DNA from 2 places in the Streptomyces sp. NPDC058632 genome. Region 2 is predicted to be linked to the other one. Evidence: riboswitches for the same ligand, from Rfam matches in the RefSeq annotation. Region 2 holds a riboswitch; the other holds the start of a gene.

Region 1 (6,801 bases), on a different contig from region 2:
GATCCGCACTTCGCGGATCCGGGTCAGACCTCACTCCCCAAATGGTTGGGGGCGTGCGCCGGAACGCGTCGACCGCGGCTGAATGTATCTGCCCAACTGCCCTCTGCAACAGGTCAGTCGGACGAGAAATCTCGGCGCTGCCGGTCCGGAATGCGACGGTAATTCGTCCGCTTTCAGGGCAAGTCAGACCGGACAAAGGGAGCGAATGCCGCAGAACAGGCCCGGACTTCGGCTATATCCAGTCGGGCGAGCGGCAGGAATTAATGGTTCCCGATACGGGAGTCGGGACCGCGTTCCCCAACTCTACCGTGTTCAATCCTACGGAATTGCCCCCTCCGCTTCTCTCGCGGAGGGGGCAATCCGATGAATGACCGGTCATAACCGTTACCGATGGTAATGACCAGCCGTCGTCAGCCGCTGTCAGCCGCCGGCGACGGCCGGGATGATCGACACACCCGCGCCGTCCGGCGTCGCGGTCTGAAGGCCCTGCTCGAAGCGGACGTCGTCGTCGTTGACGTAGACGTTGACGAAGCGGCGCAGCTTGCCCTGGTCGTCGAGGACGCGGGCGGCGATCCCGGCGTGGTTCTTCTCCAGGTCGGCGATGACGTCGCCGAGGGTGGCCCCTTCGGCGCCGACCTCGGCCTTGCCGCCGGTGTAGGTGCGCAGGATGGTGGGGATGCGAACGGTCACGCTCATGAGCTGAGGCCAGCCTCTCGGAAGGAGTCCAGGTTCGGGCGGATGGTCGCGGTCAGACCGGTGTCGGCCACCGCGTCCAGCGTCTTGAGACCGTCGCCGGTGTTGAGGACGACGGTGGTCAGGGACGGGTCCAGGTCGCCGTTCTCGATCAGCTTCTTCGTGACGCCGACGGTCACGCCGCCCGCGGTCTCCGCGAAGATGCCCTCGGTCCGGGCGAGCAGCCTGATGGCCTCCACGACCTGCTCGTCGGTCACGTCCTCCACCGCGCCGCCGGTGCGGCGCGCGATGTCCAGGACGTACGGGCCGTCGGCGGGGTTGCCGATGGCGAGCGACTTGGCGATGGTCTTCGGCTTCTGCGGCCGGACGACGTCGTGGCCCGCCTTGTACGCGGTCGACACCGGCGAGCAGCCCTCGGCCTGGGCGCCGAAGATCTTGTACGGCCTGTCCTCGACGAGGCCGAGCTCGATCAGCTCCCGCAGTCCCTTGTCGATCTTCGTCAGCTGCGAGCCGGAGGCGATCGGGACGACGAGCTGGTCGGGCAGCCGCCAGCCGAGCTGCTCGCAGATCTCGTACGCGAGGGTCTTGGAGCCCTCGGCGTAGTACGGCCGCAGGTTGACGTTGACGAAGCCCCAGCCCTCGCCGGCCGGGTCGCCGATCAGCTCGGAGCAGAAGCGGTTCACGTCGTCGTAGTTGCCCTCGATGCCGACGAGCTCACCGCCGTAGACGGCGGCCATGACGACCTTGCCCTGCTCCAGGTCGTGCGGGATGAACACGCAGGAGCGCAGTCCGGCACGGGCGGCGGCGGCGCCGACGGCACCGGCGAGGTTGCCCGTGGAGGAGCAGGAGAGGGTGGTGAAGCCGAAGGCGCGGGCGGCCTCCAGGGCCTGGGCGACGACCCGGTCCTTGAAGGAGTGCGTCGGGTTGCCGGAGTCGTCCTTGACGTACAGGCCGCCGGTGACGCCGAGCTCGCGGGCGAGGTTGTCGGCCTGGACGAGTTTGGTCCAGCCCGGGTTGATGTTCGGCTTGGTCGCCACGTCGGCGGGGACGGGCAGCAGGGGCGCGTAGCGCCAGATGTTCGCGGGACCCGCTTCGATGCGCCGGCGCAGTTCCTCGGTGTCGTAGGCCGAGAAGTCGTAGGCGATCTCCAGCGGGCCGAAACACTCCTCGCAGGCGAAGACGGGGCCGAGCGGTACGCGGTGGCCGCACTCGCGGCAGGACAGCGCGGCGGCGGGGCCGAGATCGACGGAGGACGCGGCAGAACCGGAGGGCTCGGCGGATCCGGCGGATTCGGTGGTGCTGGTGACAGTCTGCACAGCCATGTGAGGCGAGGCCCTTTCTCCTCATCTTCCTCACGGCGCATCTCGCCGTGAGACGGATTTGGCACCTTCCCTAGCCGGGAGCCTCGCGAGAACGATCGGCGACACGTGCGCGATCCACTGCGCGGTGCGCTGCTGGATCGTCGATCGACGGTGATCTACGAGAACCGGCTGGAGGGTTGCCGGGGCTTCATCGGGCCGTTTCCCTCTGCCCCTCTGGATGAGCTGTATTCGGTTGTGTGTCGTGCGGTCGTGCGGCGCGGACGAGGACCGGAGAGGGTCGCGACCCCCGATGTGCGTGGCCATCCGCGTTGTCCAAGACTGTAACCGAAGGCCAAGACGGTGGAGAGAGCGCGTCCGAACCGCGAGACGGATCACAGGGACATGGATCACCGGAGTACGGACCACCGGAGTACGGACCGCAGGAGCACCGCAGGAGTATGGGCCAGAGGATCCATGGACCACAGAACTGAGGAGCCGCTGACCGTGCTGGAAGAAGTCGAGCGCTGGCTGGCCCACCGCTCCTGGTCCGTGACCGACCGCCCGGTGCACCGCCTCCTGGCCGCGAAGCGCGCCACGGGACAGACGGTGAGCGTGGTGCTGCCCGCGCTCGACGAGGAGGCGACGGTCGGGGAGATCGTCACGACGATCCGGCACGACCTGATGCTGCGGGTCCCGCTGGTCGACGAGATCGTGGTCGTGGACTCCGGCTCGACCGACCGCACGTCCCAGGTGGCCGCGGCGGCGGGCGCGACCGTGGTGCACCGGGACACGATCCTGCCCCGCATCCCCGCCGTGCCCGGCAAGGGCGAGGTGCTGTGGCGCTCCCTGCTGGTCACCCGGGGGGACATCGTCTGCTTCGTCGACGCGGACCTCAGGGAGTTCTCCGCCGACTTCGTCACCGGCATCGTCGGCCCCCTGCTCACGGAGCCGGACGTGCAGCTGGTGAAGGCCATGTACGACCGGCCCCTGGGCGACGCCGCCGGCCAGGGCGGCCGGGTCACGGAGCTGATGGCGCGCCCGCTGCTCAACCTGCACTGGCCGCGGCTGGCCGGCTTCGTGCAGCCGCTGGGCGGTGAGTACGCGGCCCGCCGCTCGCTCCTGGAACGGCTGCCCTTCCCCGTCGGCTACGGCGTCGAGCTGGGCATGCTGGTCGACGCCCTGCACCTGGTGGGCCTGGACGCCCTCGCGCAGGTCGACGTCGGCGTGCGCAAGCACCGTCACCAGGACGGCCAGGCCCTCGGCCGCATGGCCGCCGCGATCTACCGCACCGCCCACCTCCGGCTGGCCCGCAGCCACCTCCTGCGCCCCGCTCTCACCCAGTTCGAACGCACCGGCACCGGCTTCGAGCCCCGCACCCACCCGGTGGACACGGAAGAGCGCCCTCCGATGACGGAAATAGCCGAGTACCAGGCCCGCCGGGTGGCCTGACCACGACGGCCCGCGGCCCCGCCGCAGCCCTTGACCTGGTCTTCCGGGGGCATCCGGTCGTATACGGCCGGTCCACTGGTCCGTGTACGGCCGATCCGTACGTTTGAGCATTTCGGAGGCGGGCTAGGTTGAGGCGTATGGCTTCCATGCAGGCTGGTCAGAACACTCGGAACGCTCGGGTGCTGGTCGCGTCGAACCGCGGCCCCGTTTCGTACACGGTGGATGAGGACGGCGCGCTGCGCGCCAGGCGGGGCGGCGGCGGGCTGGTGTCCGGGCTGTCGGCCATCGGGGCGGACGCGGGCGCGCTGTGGGTGTGCTCGGCGCTGTCCGACGGCGACCGCGAGGCCGTACGGCGCGGGGTCGGCGAGGACGGCGTGCGAATGCTGGACATCCCCGCGGACGTGCACGCCGACGCGTACAACGGCATCGCGAACTCGGTGCTGTGGTTCGTGCACCACATGCTGTACCAGACACCGCTGGAGCCCGTCTTCGACGCGGAGTTCCGCCGGCAGTGGGCGTCGTACGAGGCCTACAACCGGGCGTTCGCCGAGGCGCTGGCCGAGGAGGCGGCGCGGGGGGCCGCGGTGGTGGTGCAGGACTACCACCTGACGCTGGTCCCGGGGCTGCTGCGGGAGCTCCGCCCCGACCTGCGCATCGGCCACTTCTCGCACACGCCGTGGGCGCCGCCGGACTACTTCCGGATACTGCCCGACGACATCGCCGGGCAGGTGCTGCGCGGGATGCTGGGCGCGGACCGGCTCGGTTTCCTGACCCGGCGCTGGGCGGACGCGTTCACCGCGTGCTGCGAGCGGTTCGCGGGCGGGCTCGGACAGACCGCGGTCGGGGTGCACGGGCTGGGCGCCGACGCGGACTTCCTGCGCGGCCGGGCGCACGAGGCGGACGTCGAGGAGCGGATCGTCGCGCTCCGCGAGGAGATCGGCACGGCTCCCGACGGGACCGCGCGCCGGACGATCGTCCGGGTCGACCGGACCGAGCTGTCGAAGAACATCGTGCGCGGCCTGCTCGCGTACCGGCAGCTCCTCGACGACCGCCCCGAGTGGCGCGAACGGGTCGTGCACGTCGCCTTCGCCTACCCCTCCCGGCAGGATCTCGCCGTGTACCGCGACTACACGGCCGAGGTGCAGCGGGTCGCCGGGGAGATCAACGAGCGGTACGGGACACCGGGCTGGCGGCCGGTCGTCCTGCACGTCAGGGACGACTTCGCGCGCTCCCTGGCCGCGTACCGGCTGGCCGACGTGGCGCTGGTCAACCCCATCCGGGACGGGATGAACCTGGTCGCCAAGGAGATCCCGATCCTGTCCGAAGGGGGCTGCGCGCTGGTGCTGTCCCGGGAGGCGGGCGCGTACGAGGAGCTGGGCGAGGACGCGATCACCGTCAACCCGTACGACGTGGTCGACACGGCGCGGGCCCTGCACGAGGGGCTCACGATGCGCCCTCAGGAGCGGGCCGAGCGCGCCAAGCGCCTGGCCGAGGCGGCGACCGCGCTGCCGCCGGAGCAGTGGTTCCTGGAGCAGCTGAACGCCCTGCGGGACGGAAGCTGAAGCCCGCCGCCGCGAGTGGTGGCCCTGCTCGCGGAGCCGGGGAGGGCGTGCCGGCCGCTCCCCCGGCGTCTCTCGGCGTCCCCGGCGTCTCTCTCCGTCCCTGGATGGCCGGTCAGGTATGCGTGGGGACGGGTGGGCGTGGATAGGTTGACGGTATGGGCAGCCCCAACGACTCCACGGATCCGAACGCCACGCACCCCGACGCCTCCGGCACCCCGCCGGTGCCCGCCACGCGGGCCGGGCGGGAGGGACTCGACGCGCTGCTCGCGCGGCCGGGGAAGGCGCTGATCGCGCTCGACTTCGACGGGACGCTCTCGCCGATCGTGCCCGACCCCGAGCAGGCCCGCGCCCATCCCGGCGCGGTGCGCGCGCTCGCCGCGCTCGCCCCGGAGGTGGCCTCCGTGGCGGTGATCACCGGCCGGCCGCCCGCGGTGGCGGTACGGCACGGTGGCTTCGCGGACGTTCCCGGCCTGGAGCGCCTCGTCGTCCTCGGCCATTACGGCACCGAGCGCTGGAACGCCGCCACCGGCGACATCACCGCGCCCGCCCCGCACCCCGGGGTCGCCGCCGTGCGCGCGGAACTGCCGGGGCTGCTCGAGCGGGCCGGCGCCCCGGAGGGCACCTGGACCGAGGAGAAGGGCCGCGCGGTGGCCGTCCACACCCGCAGGACCGCCGACCCCCAGGCCGCCCTCGAGGCGCTGCGCGAACCGCTGACCGGCCTGGCACAGCGGCACGGTCTGGTCGTCGAGCCCGGCCGCATGGTCCTGGAGCTGCGTCCGCCCGGGATGGACAAGGGCGTCGCCCTGGCGGAGTACGCCCGCGAGATCGGCGCCGGGAGCGTCCTGTACGCCGGGGACGACCTGGGCGACCTCCCCGCCTACGCCGCCGTCGACAGGCTCCGCTCGGACGGCGTCCCCGGGCTGCTGGTGTGCAGCGGCAGCGACGAGGTCACGGAGCTGCGGGAACGCGCGGACGTGGTGGTCGACGGCCCCGAGGGGGTCGTACACCTGCTCGAGGCACTGGCACGGGCCCTGCCCCACGGACCGAATGAGCGAATGACCGAATGACCGGCTGACGTCCCCGCCGATGCCGACCGCCGAACGCCAACGGCCCGCGTCCGGCGCTCCGCCCTGCGGGGACGCCGCCGTCCCGCGTTCCGTCAGCGTTGCGTGCGGCGGGACTCGCGGACGCGTCTGAGCCGGTTCACGGTGACCGGGTCGTGGGCCAGGGCGCGGGGGTCGTCGAGCAGGGCGTTGAGGAGCTGGTAGTAGCGCACCGGGGCCAGGCCCAGCTCCTCGCGGATCGCCCGCTCCTTCGCGCCGGGGCCGAGGAAGCCGCGGCGCTCCAGCGCGATGACGTCCCGCTCGCGCCGCGCCAGCGGCTCCTGCTCCCGTTCCTGCCCCTGGTCCATACCCGCACGGTAGCCCTCGCCACCGACAGCCGGGTCCCGGCAGGCCCTACGGGCCCGACGTGCCCTACCGCCCGCTCTCCGCGCGTACGGCCGTCGCCTGGAGCTGGCTCAGGACGCCCTTGGGGCTGCCGTTCGGGGCCACGGCCTTGCCAATCTGCTGCTTGACGGCCGCGTTGACGTCGGCCCAGGAGGTGGTGCCGACCGGGTAGAGCTCCGCGGTCGCCAACTGGCCGAGGAAGGGCCGGAACTTCTTGTCCTCCGCGGACTCCTCCATCACGCGGGACGCGGAGGTGGTGACCGGCAGCAGGTCGTACTCGCGGGAGAAGTCGAGCACGTGCTCCTCGCTGTAGACGAAGTCGAGGAAGTCACCGATCTCGTCGCGGTG
Region 2 (6,801 bases):
CATCGAGGTGCCCGGCGAGACCGTCGACATCGTCGGCACCGGCGGCGACGGCGCCAAGACGGTGAACATCTCCACGATGTCCTCCATCGTCATCGCCGGCACCGGGGCGAAGGTCGTCAAGCACGGCAACCGGGCCGCCTCCTCCGCGTCCGGCGCCTCCGACGTCCTCGAGAAGCTCGGCGTCAACCTGGAGCTGACCCCGCAGCGGGTCGCCGAGGTCGCCGAGGAGGCCGGGATCACCTTCTGCTTCGCGGTGAAGTTCCACCCGGCGCTGCGCCATGTGGCGGCGGCGCGAGGACAGCTGGGCATCCGGACGGTGTTCAACTTCCTCGGCCCGCTGGCCAACCCGGCCCGGGTCCGGGCCCAGGCCGTCGGGGTCGCCGACCCGAGGATGGCCCCGATCATGGCCGGCGTGTTCGCCGGGCGCGGCCACTCCTCGCTGGTGTTCCGCGGAGACGACGGCCTCGACGAGCTGACCACCACCGGCCCCTCGACGGTGTGGGTGGTCCGGGACGGCAAGGTGACCGAGGAGCGCTTCGACCCGCGCGACGTCGGCATCGAGCCCGTACCCCTGGAGGCCCTGCGCGGCGCCGACGCCTCGTACAACGCGGAGGTCGCCCGGCGGGTGCTGGACGGCGAGCACGGCCCGGTGCGGGACGCGGTGCTGCTGAACTCGGCGGCGGCGCTGGTGGCGCTCGAGCCGGGCACGGGGACGCTGGCGGAGCAGATCCGGGCCGGGATGGCCAGGGCCGCCGAATCGATCGACTCGGGCACCGCCCGGCGGGTTCTGGAGCGCTGGGTGCTGGTCAGCAACGCGTGAGCCGCGTACGAGCGGTACGGCAGGTGTGAGAGCGCGGTCCGGTCCGTCCAGGATCCGGACCGCGCCTTGCGCGTGCCGCGGGCCCGTGTGGCAGGATGTGGGACCAGGTCATGAGCGACAGCCATCAGGCCCCGGCCGGCTGTCCGGCAACCCTCCGTCCGTGGCGGGGTGCCCCGGGTGAGGACCAGGCCGTGAGCAGCAGGGCTCGCGGCAAGCGCGGGCCCCTCGCACTCGATCGAGTGAGACACCAGGGGTCCTGGTCGTTCGAGGGAGCCTTCCGTTGAGCAAGCGAATGCGTTAGGGCGCTTCTGACGGGCCTTTCCAGGCCGCAGAGCCCCGCCTCCGCAGATTCCTCTCCACCTTCTCCCACGCTCGAGCCGTGTGCGCTCGCGTGGTGGTTCCGCCTGCTGTCACGGGAGTCCAGCCATGTCTGTTTCCACCCTTTCCGCCGTTTCCTCTCTTTCCTCTCTTTCCGCTGTTCCCGCTGTTCCCGTTGTCCCCGCCGCCGATGCCGTCGCCCCGTCCGGCTGCGCCCCGCTGCCCGTGCTCGGCCGGGACGTCACCGTTCCGCTCGTCACCGGCGGGGAGGTCGCCTACGCCGCGCTCGACTACGCCGCCAGCGCCCCGGCGCTCCAGCGCGTGTGGGACGACGTGGCCGCGTACGCGCCGTACTACGGCAGCGTCCACCGCGGCGCCGGGTACCTCTCCCAGCTCTCCACCGAGCTGTTCGAGAACGCCCGCAGGACCGTCGCCGAGTTCCTCGACTGCCGTGAGCAGGACCAGGTGGTCTTCACCCGGTCCACCACCGACTCGCTCAACCTGCTGGCCGCCGCCCTCCCGGACGACTGCCAGGTCTTCGTCTTCGAGACCGAGCACCACGCCGCCCTGCTGCCCTGGAACGCCGCCCGCGTCACCTTCCTCGACGCCCCGGACAGCCCGGAGCAGGCCGTACGGTCCCTGGAACACGCCCTCGCCGCCCGCGCCTCTTCCCCGAGCTCTCGGCTTCGCTCGAGCGGGGGAGGCCCCAATGGCCCCGCCCTGGTCTGCGTCACCGGCGCGTCCAACGTCACCGGCGAGCTGTGGCCCGTACGGGAGCTGGCCGCCGTCGCCCACGCGCACGGCGCCCGGATCGTCCTGGACGCCGCCCAGCTCGCCCCGCACCGCGCGGTGAGCCTGCGCGAACTGGACGTCGACTGGGTCGCCTTCTCCGGGCACAAGCTGTACGCCCCGTTCGGCGCCGGCGTCCTGGCCGGCCGCGCCGACTGGCTGCGGGCGGCCGAGCCCTACCTCGCGGGCGGCGGCGCCAGCCGCAAGGTCGCCCGGCGCGAGGACGGGGGAGTGGACGTCCAGTGGCACGACGGCGCCGCCCGCCACGAGGCCGGCTCGCCCAACGTCATCGGCGCCTATGCCGTCGCCTCGGCCTGCAAGGCACTCGGCGAGGCCGGGTTCGGTGCGCTGGCCGCCCGTGAGGAGCGGCTGATCCGCACCGTACGGGACGGACTCGCGGACGTGCCCGAGGTGCGGTTCCTGTCCCTGTTCGGGGACGGCGCGCCGCGCGTCGGGGTGCTCTCCTTCGTCGTCGACGGCTGGAACGGCTCCCACTTCGCCGCGGCCCTCTCCGCCGAGTACGGCATCGGCGTACGGGACGGACTGTTCTGCGCCCACCCGCTGCTGCGCGTCCTGCTCGGCGCCGGCCCGCAGGACCGGGGCGAGTGCGGTGCCCCCGGGGCGGCGCCCGGTGAGACGTCCCTCGACGCGATCCGCGTCAGCTTCGGCGCGGGCACCCCCGACGAGCACGTGGAGCGCTTCGTCCGCGCCGTCCGCGAGCTCGTGCGCGACGGCGCCCGCTGGAGCTACCGCACGGTCGACGGCCGCTGCGTGCCGGACACCTCCGCCTGAGCCCCGGTCACCTGCCCCGGTACGTGCGTCCCCCGTGGCCCCCTCTGCCGTACCGGGCGGTCCGGGCGCCCCGGGCCGGCCCGCTCAGCTGTCCAGGCCGATCGCGAACGCGGCCTCCAGGTCGTGCTGCGAGTACGTACGGAACGCCACGTGCGTGTCCGTGCCCTCCACCCCCGGGATCTTGTTGATCCGGCCCGGGATGACCTCCGCCAGGTCCTCGTGCTCCCTGACCCGGACCATGGCGATCAGATCGTAGGTGCCGGTGACGGAGAAGACCTCGCTGACGCTGTCCAGAGCGGCGATCCGCTCCGCGATCTCGGGGATCCGGTCCACGCTGGTCTTGATGAGGACGATCGCGGTGATCACTGCTGGTTCTCTCCCTCGGGGGCCGGAGCTGGGGCTGTTCCCACTGTAGTCGCCGCTGTGAACCGCACCCACGCCCAGCAGAAGCCCAGCACGAAGCCCACCAGGTGGGCCAGGTACGCCACCCCCGGCCCGTCGGAGGCCCGTCCCGCCGCCAGCCACTGCAGCGCCGCCCAGAACGGCAGCACCACCCAGGCCGGGAAGCGCACCGGCAGGAAGAACAGGAACGGCAGCAGACTGGTCACCCGCGCCCGGGGGAAGAGGAAGAGGAACGCGCCGAGGACCCCCGAGATCGCCCCCGAGGCACCGACCAGGGACTGCGTCGCGTCCGCGTTGGCGGCGGCGTACCCGAGCAGGGCGAGGTAGCCGCAGCCGACGTAGAACAGGAAGAACCGCAGATGACCCATCCGTGCCTCGGTCATCGTCCCGAAGACATGGAGGAAGAGCATGTTGCCGAGCAGATGCACCCAGTTGCCGTGGACGAACAGGGCCGTGGCGGGAGTGAGGACGCTCCAGAGGGATCCTTCGAACACGTCTGCGGGGATCACGCCCCAGTGGCGGAAATAGCCGCGCTGCGCGGCGAGCAGCTCGTCCCCGGTCCCGTACCCCGGATCGAGCCCCGACGCCGGCCCGATCAGGAAGACCAGACAGCATGCGGCGATGAGGGCGCGGGTCACCGGTGCCGACGGGTGCTTCAGTGCCCCGGCAGCCGTCGCGCCCCAGTTGCGGATCATGGACACAGAGCATGACGCAACCGGACGCAACCGTACAGACCGCCTCGCCGCCGTGGACGGGCGGGCGGCGAAGACCTCCCAGGCCGTAGGGTTACGTGCCACACGCGCCGGGTGCCCGGCGCGTCACGGATACTGGAAGGAAGGCGAACAGCCACGATGACGGTTCCCCTGCCCACTGCCTCGACGCGGTGGCGCTGCACCCTCTGCGGCAACCTCACCCGGTTCGACGTGACCCGCTCGTCCAAGGTCGTGGAGTACGTCCACCTCGACCTGGCCGGGGAGCCGAAGGTCGAGGAGCGCGAGGTCCTCGGTGAGACGATCGAGTCGGTGCGGTGCCGCTGGTGCAACGCCGTGGACCAGGTGGAACTCGTCGACAGGCCGGGCGCCGGCTCCTGAGTGGAGCGGGCCCCGCCCAGGGGACCCCGTAGGCGGGGTCGGACACAGGCATGGGGATGTGACGGATGGTGGAGACCGCGGACGGAGGGCCGAAGGACGGCGCCGCTGAGGTGTTCGACCGTCCGCTGCCCGACGGCGTGCGCCGCCGGGTCGTCCAGATCGTCTCCGACGGCTTCGGCCGACTGACCGTCTCCGAGCTGCCCGCCCAGCTCAGGCAGTACGCCCGGTTCACCCCGAGCCGCCGCGCCAAGTTCGCCGGCAACGCGATGGCCGCCGCCCTGGAGACCGATCCGCTGTTCCGCCAGCGCATCGGGGAGCAGCTGAGAGAGGCCCAGCCGGAACTGGCCGGCGTCCTCGGATCAGGCTCCCCGCCCCCGGCCGCGGACCCGCTGGACGTGGCGGCCGCGGCCTACGTCATGCGGCCGCCCGGCTGGGTGAAACTGGTGACCGCCGCCGGCGAGGAGGCCCAGCGGGCCGACGCCGAGCGCGCCGACGAGGAGACCCGGGCCGAGCTGGAACGGCTGCGCGGCGAACTCGCCCGCGCCCGCGAGCACACCAGGGCCGAGACCGAGCGGCTGCGCACCGACCTGGAAGCGGCCAGGAAGGAAGCGGACTCCCTGCACCGCAAGCTGCGGTCCGCGCTCAGCGACGTCAAGCGCGGTGCGGCGGCGCTGCGCAAACTGCAGGGAGAGATGGACGCCGTCCGTGCCGACGGGCAGGCCCAGGTGTCCGCCGCCGAGAGCGAGTCCCGGCGGCTCAAGGCACGCCTCGGCGAGTCCGAGGCCGCCCTCGAAGCCGCCCGCCGGGCCGCCCGTGAGGGCCGCAGCGTGGAGGACATGAGGGTACGGCTGCTCCTGGACACCGTGCTGGACGCCGCCCAGGGGCTCCGTCGCGAGCTCGCGCTGCCTCCCGTGTCCGTCCGGCCCGCCGAGACCGTGGACGCCGTCGAGCCCGGCAGCATGACCCCCAAGGACATCGCCGCCCGCGCGCTGTCCGAGGACGACCCGGCCATCCTCGACCAGCTGCTGGCGCTGCCGCAGGCGCATCTCGTCGTCGACGGCTACAACGTCACCAAGACCGGCTATCCCCAGATGCCCCTGGAGAAGCAGCGCCTGCGGCTCCTGGGCCAGCTCGCCCAGCTCGCCGCGCAGACCGGCGCCGAGGTCACCTGCGTCTTCGACGGGGCCGAACTGGCCGCCCCCGTCCTGCTCGCGCCGCCACGCGGGGTGCGCGTGCTGTTCTCCAAGCCGGGTGTCACCGCCGACGAGCTGATCCGCCAGCTGGTCCGCGCCGAGCCGCCGGGGCGGCCCGTCATCGTCGTCTCCACCGACCGCGAGGTCGCCGACGGCATCGCCCGCGCGGGCGCCCGCCCGGTCGCGTCCGCGGTCCTGCTGAGGCGCTTCTCCCGGGCGTAGGCCGCAAAGCGAGCTACGCCCCCATCCGGAACGTACGCCCCATCCGTAACGCATCCGCCGATTGACCGAATTGGCGCGATAGTGGCGCGACGTAGCGTCATCCCGACGTCACTGCAGGTGAGTTGATGGCAAAGAAACCCGATGTGGCCGAGAATTCACGTCCGGGGATTTGAACTGATCACAAGAGAATCACTAGGGTCAGGCCTCGAACCTCCGCTCGGTCGATCGTTCACATGGGGTGGCGACGGCGGAGGCCCCGCCCACCGGCGTGTCGGTAGGCGGCTGGAGGAAGAAGGAGCTCGCCTCCGTGGCGTCCCACCGTCGTCCCAAGCAGCCGAACCGGGCACGTGTCACTGTGCTCACCACCGCTGCCGCAGCTGCCGTCGTCCTGAGCTCGCAGGCCGCCAACGCGGCCCCCAGCGAGAAGCCGAGCAAGGACGAGGTGAAGGCCAAGGTCGACAAGCTCTACGAGCAGGCTGAGCAGGCCACCGAGAAGTACAACGGCGCCAAGGAGAAGCAGGAGAAGCTCCAGAAGGAGATCTCCACGATCCAGGACAACGTCGCCAAGGGCCAGCAGGACCTCAACGAGCTGCGTGACGACCTCGGCTCGATGGCCAGCGCCCAGTACCGCAGCGGCGGCATGGACCCCTCGATCCAGCTCTTCCTCTCCGCGGACCCGGACGACTACCTCGACAAGGCGTCCGCCCTCGACCAGTTGAGCACCCAGCAGGTCGACGCGCTGAAGGAGATCCAGGAGAAGCAGCGCGAGCTCGCCCAGCAGCGCTCCGAGGCCTCCGGGAAGCTCGAGGACCTCGCCTCCACCCGCACCGAACTGGGCAAGAAGAAGACGGAAGTCCAGAGCAAGCTCGGCGCCGCGCAGAAGCTGCTCAACACCCTCACCGCCGAGGAGAAGGCGCAGCTCGCCGAAGAGGAGGACCGCGCCACCCGCGCCAGCGAGCGGGAGGTCCTCAAGGCCACCAACACCGACACCGGCAGCTCCGCCCCGGTCGGCAGCGGCTCCGGCCGCGCCGGTGCCGCCTTCGCCGCCGCCCAGAGCAAGCTCGGCTCCCCGTACGTCTACGGTGCCACCGGCCCGTCCTCCTACGACTGCTCGGGCCTCACCTCCTGGGCCTACGCCCAGGCCGGCGTCGCCATCCCGCGCACCTCCGAGGCA

What was found. A riboswitch is a leader RNA that binds a small molecule or an ion and turns the genes downstream of it on or off. The one in region 2 is predicted to bind S-adenosylmethionine.
Region 1: another riboswitch for S-adenosylmethionine. It lies ahead of thrC (threonine synthase); the one in region 2 lies ahead of ACFWVE_RS19065 (aminotransferase class V-fold PLP-dependent enzyme).

Annotation. Positions count from the first base shown of each region.
Region 1 covers NZ_JBHXQZ010000041.1:28,181-34,981, reverse strand. The annotation lists gene ACFWVE_RS17710 (MoaD/ThiS family protein) at 421-696, opposite strand; gene thrC (threonine synthase) at 693-2,015, opposite strand; SAM riboswitch class I at 2,034-2,239, opposite strand; gene ACFWVE_RS17700 (glucosyl-3-phosphoglycerate synthase) at 2,499-3,443, shown strand; gene ACFWVE_RS17695 (trehalose-6-phosphate synthase) at 3,581-5,005, shown strand; gene otsB (trehalose-phosphatase) at 5,161-6,072, shown strand; gene ACFWVE_RS17685 (DUF3263 domain-containing protein) at 6,165-6,416, opposite strand; gene ACFWVE_RS17680 (extracellular solute-binding protein) at 6,481-6,801, opposite strand, start outside.
Region 2 covers NZ_JBHXQZ010000046.1:40,870-47,670, reverse strand. The annotation lists gene trpD (anthranilate phosphoribosyltransferase) at 1-820, shown strand, start outside; SAM riboswitch class IV at 927-1,043, shown strand; gene ACFWVE_RS19065 (aminotransferase class V-fold PLP-dependent enzyme) at 1,247-2,719, shown strand; gene ACFWVE_RS19060 (Lrp/AsnC family transcriptional regulator) at 2,804-3,085, opposite strand; gene ACFWVE_RS19055 (rhomboid family intramembrane serine protease) at 3,082-3,816, opposite strand; gene ACFWVE_RS19050 (hypothetical protein) at 3,973-4,212, shown strand; gene ACFWVE_RS19045 (NYN domain-containing protein) at 4,278-5,627, shown strand; gene ACFWVE_RS19040 (NlpC/P60 family protein) at 5,935-6,801, shown strand, end outside.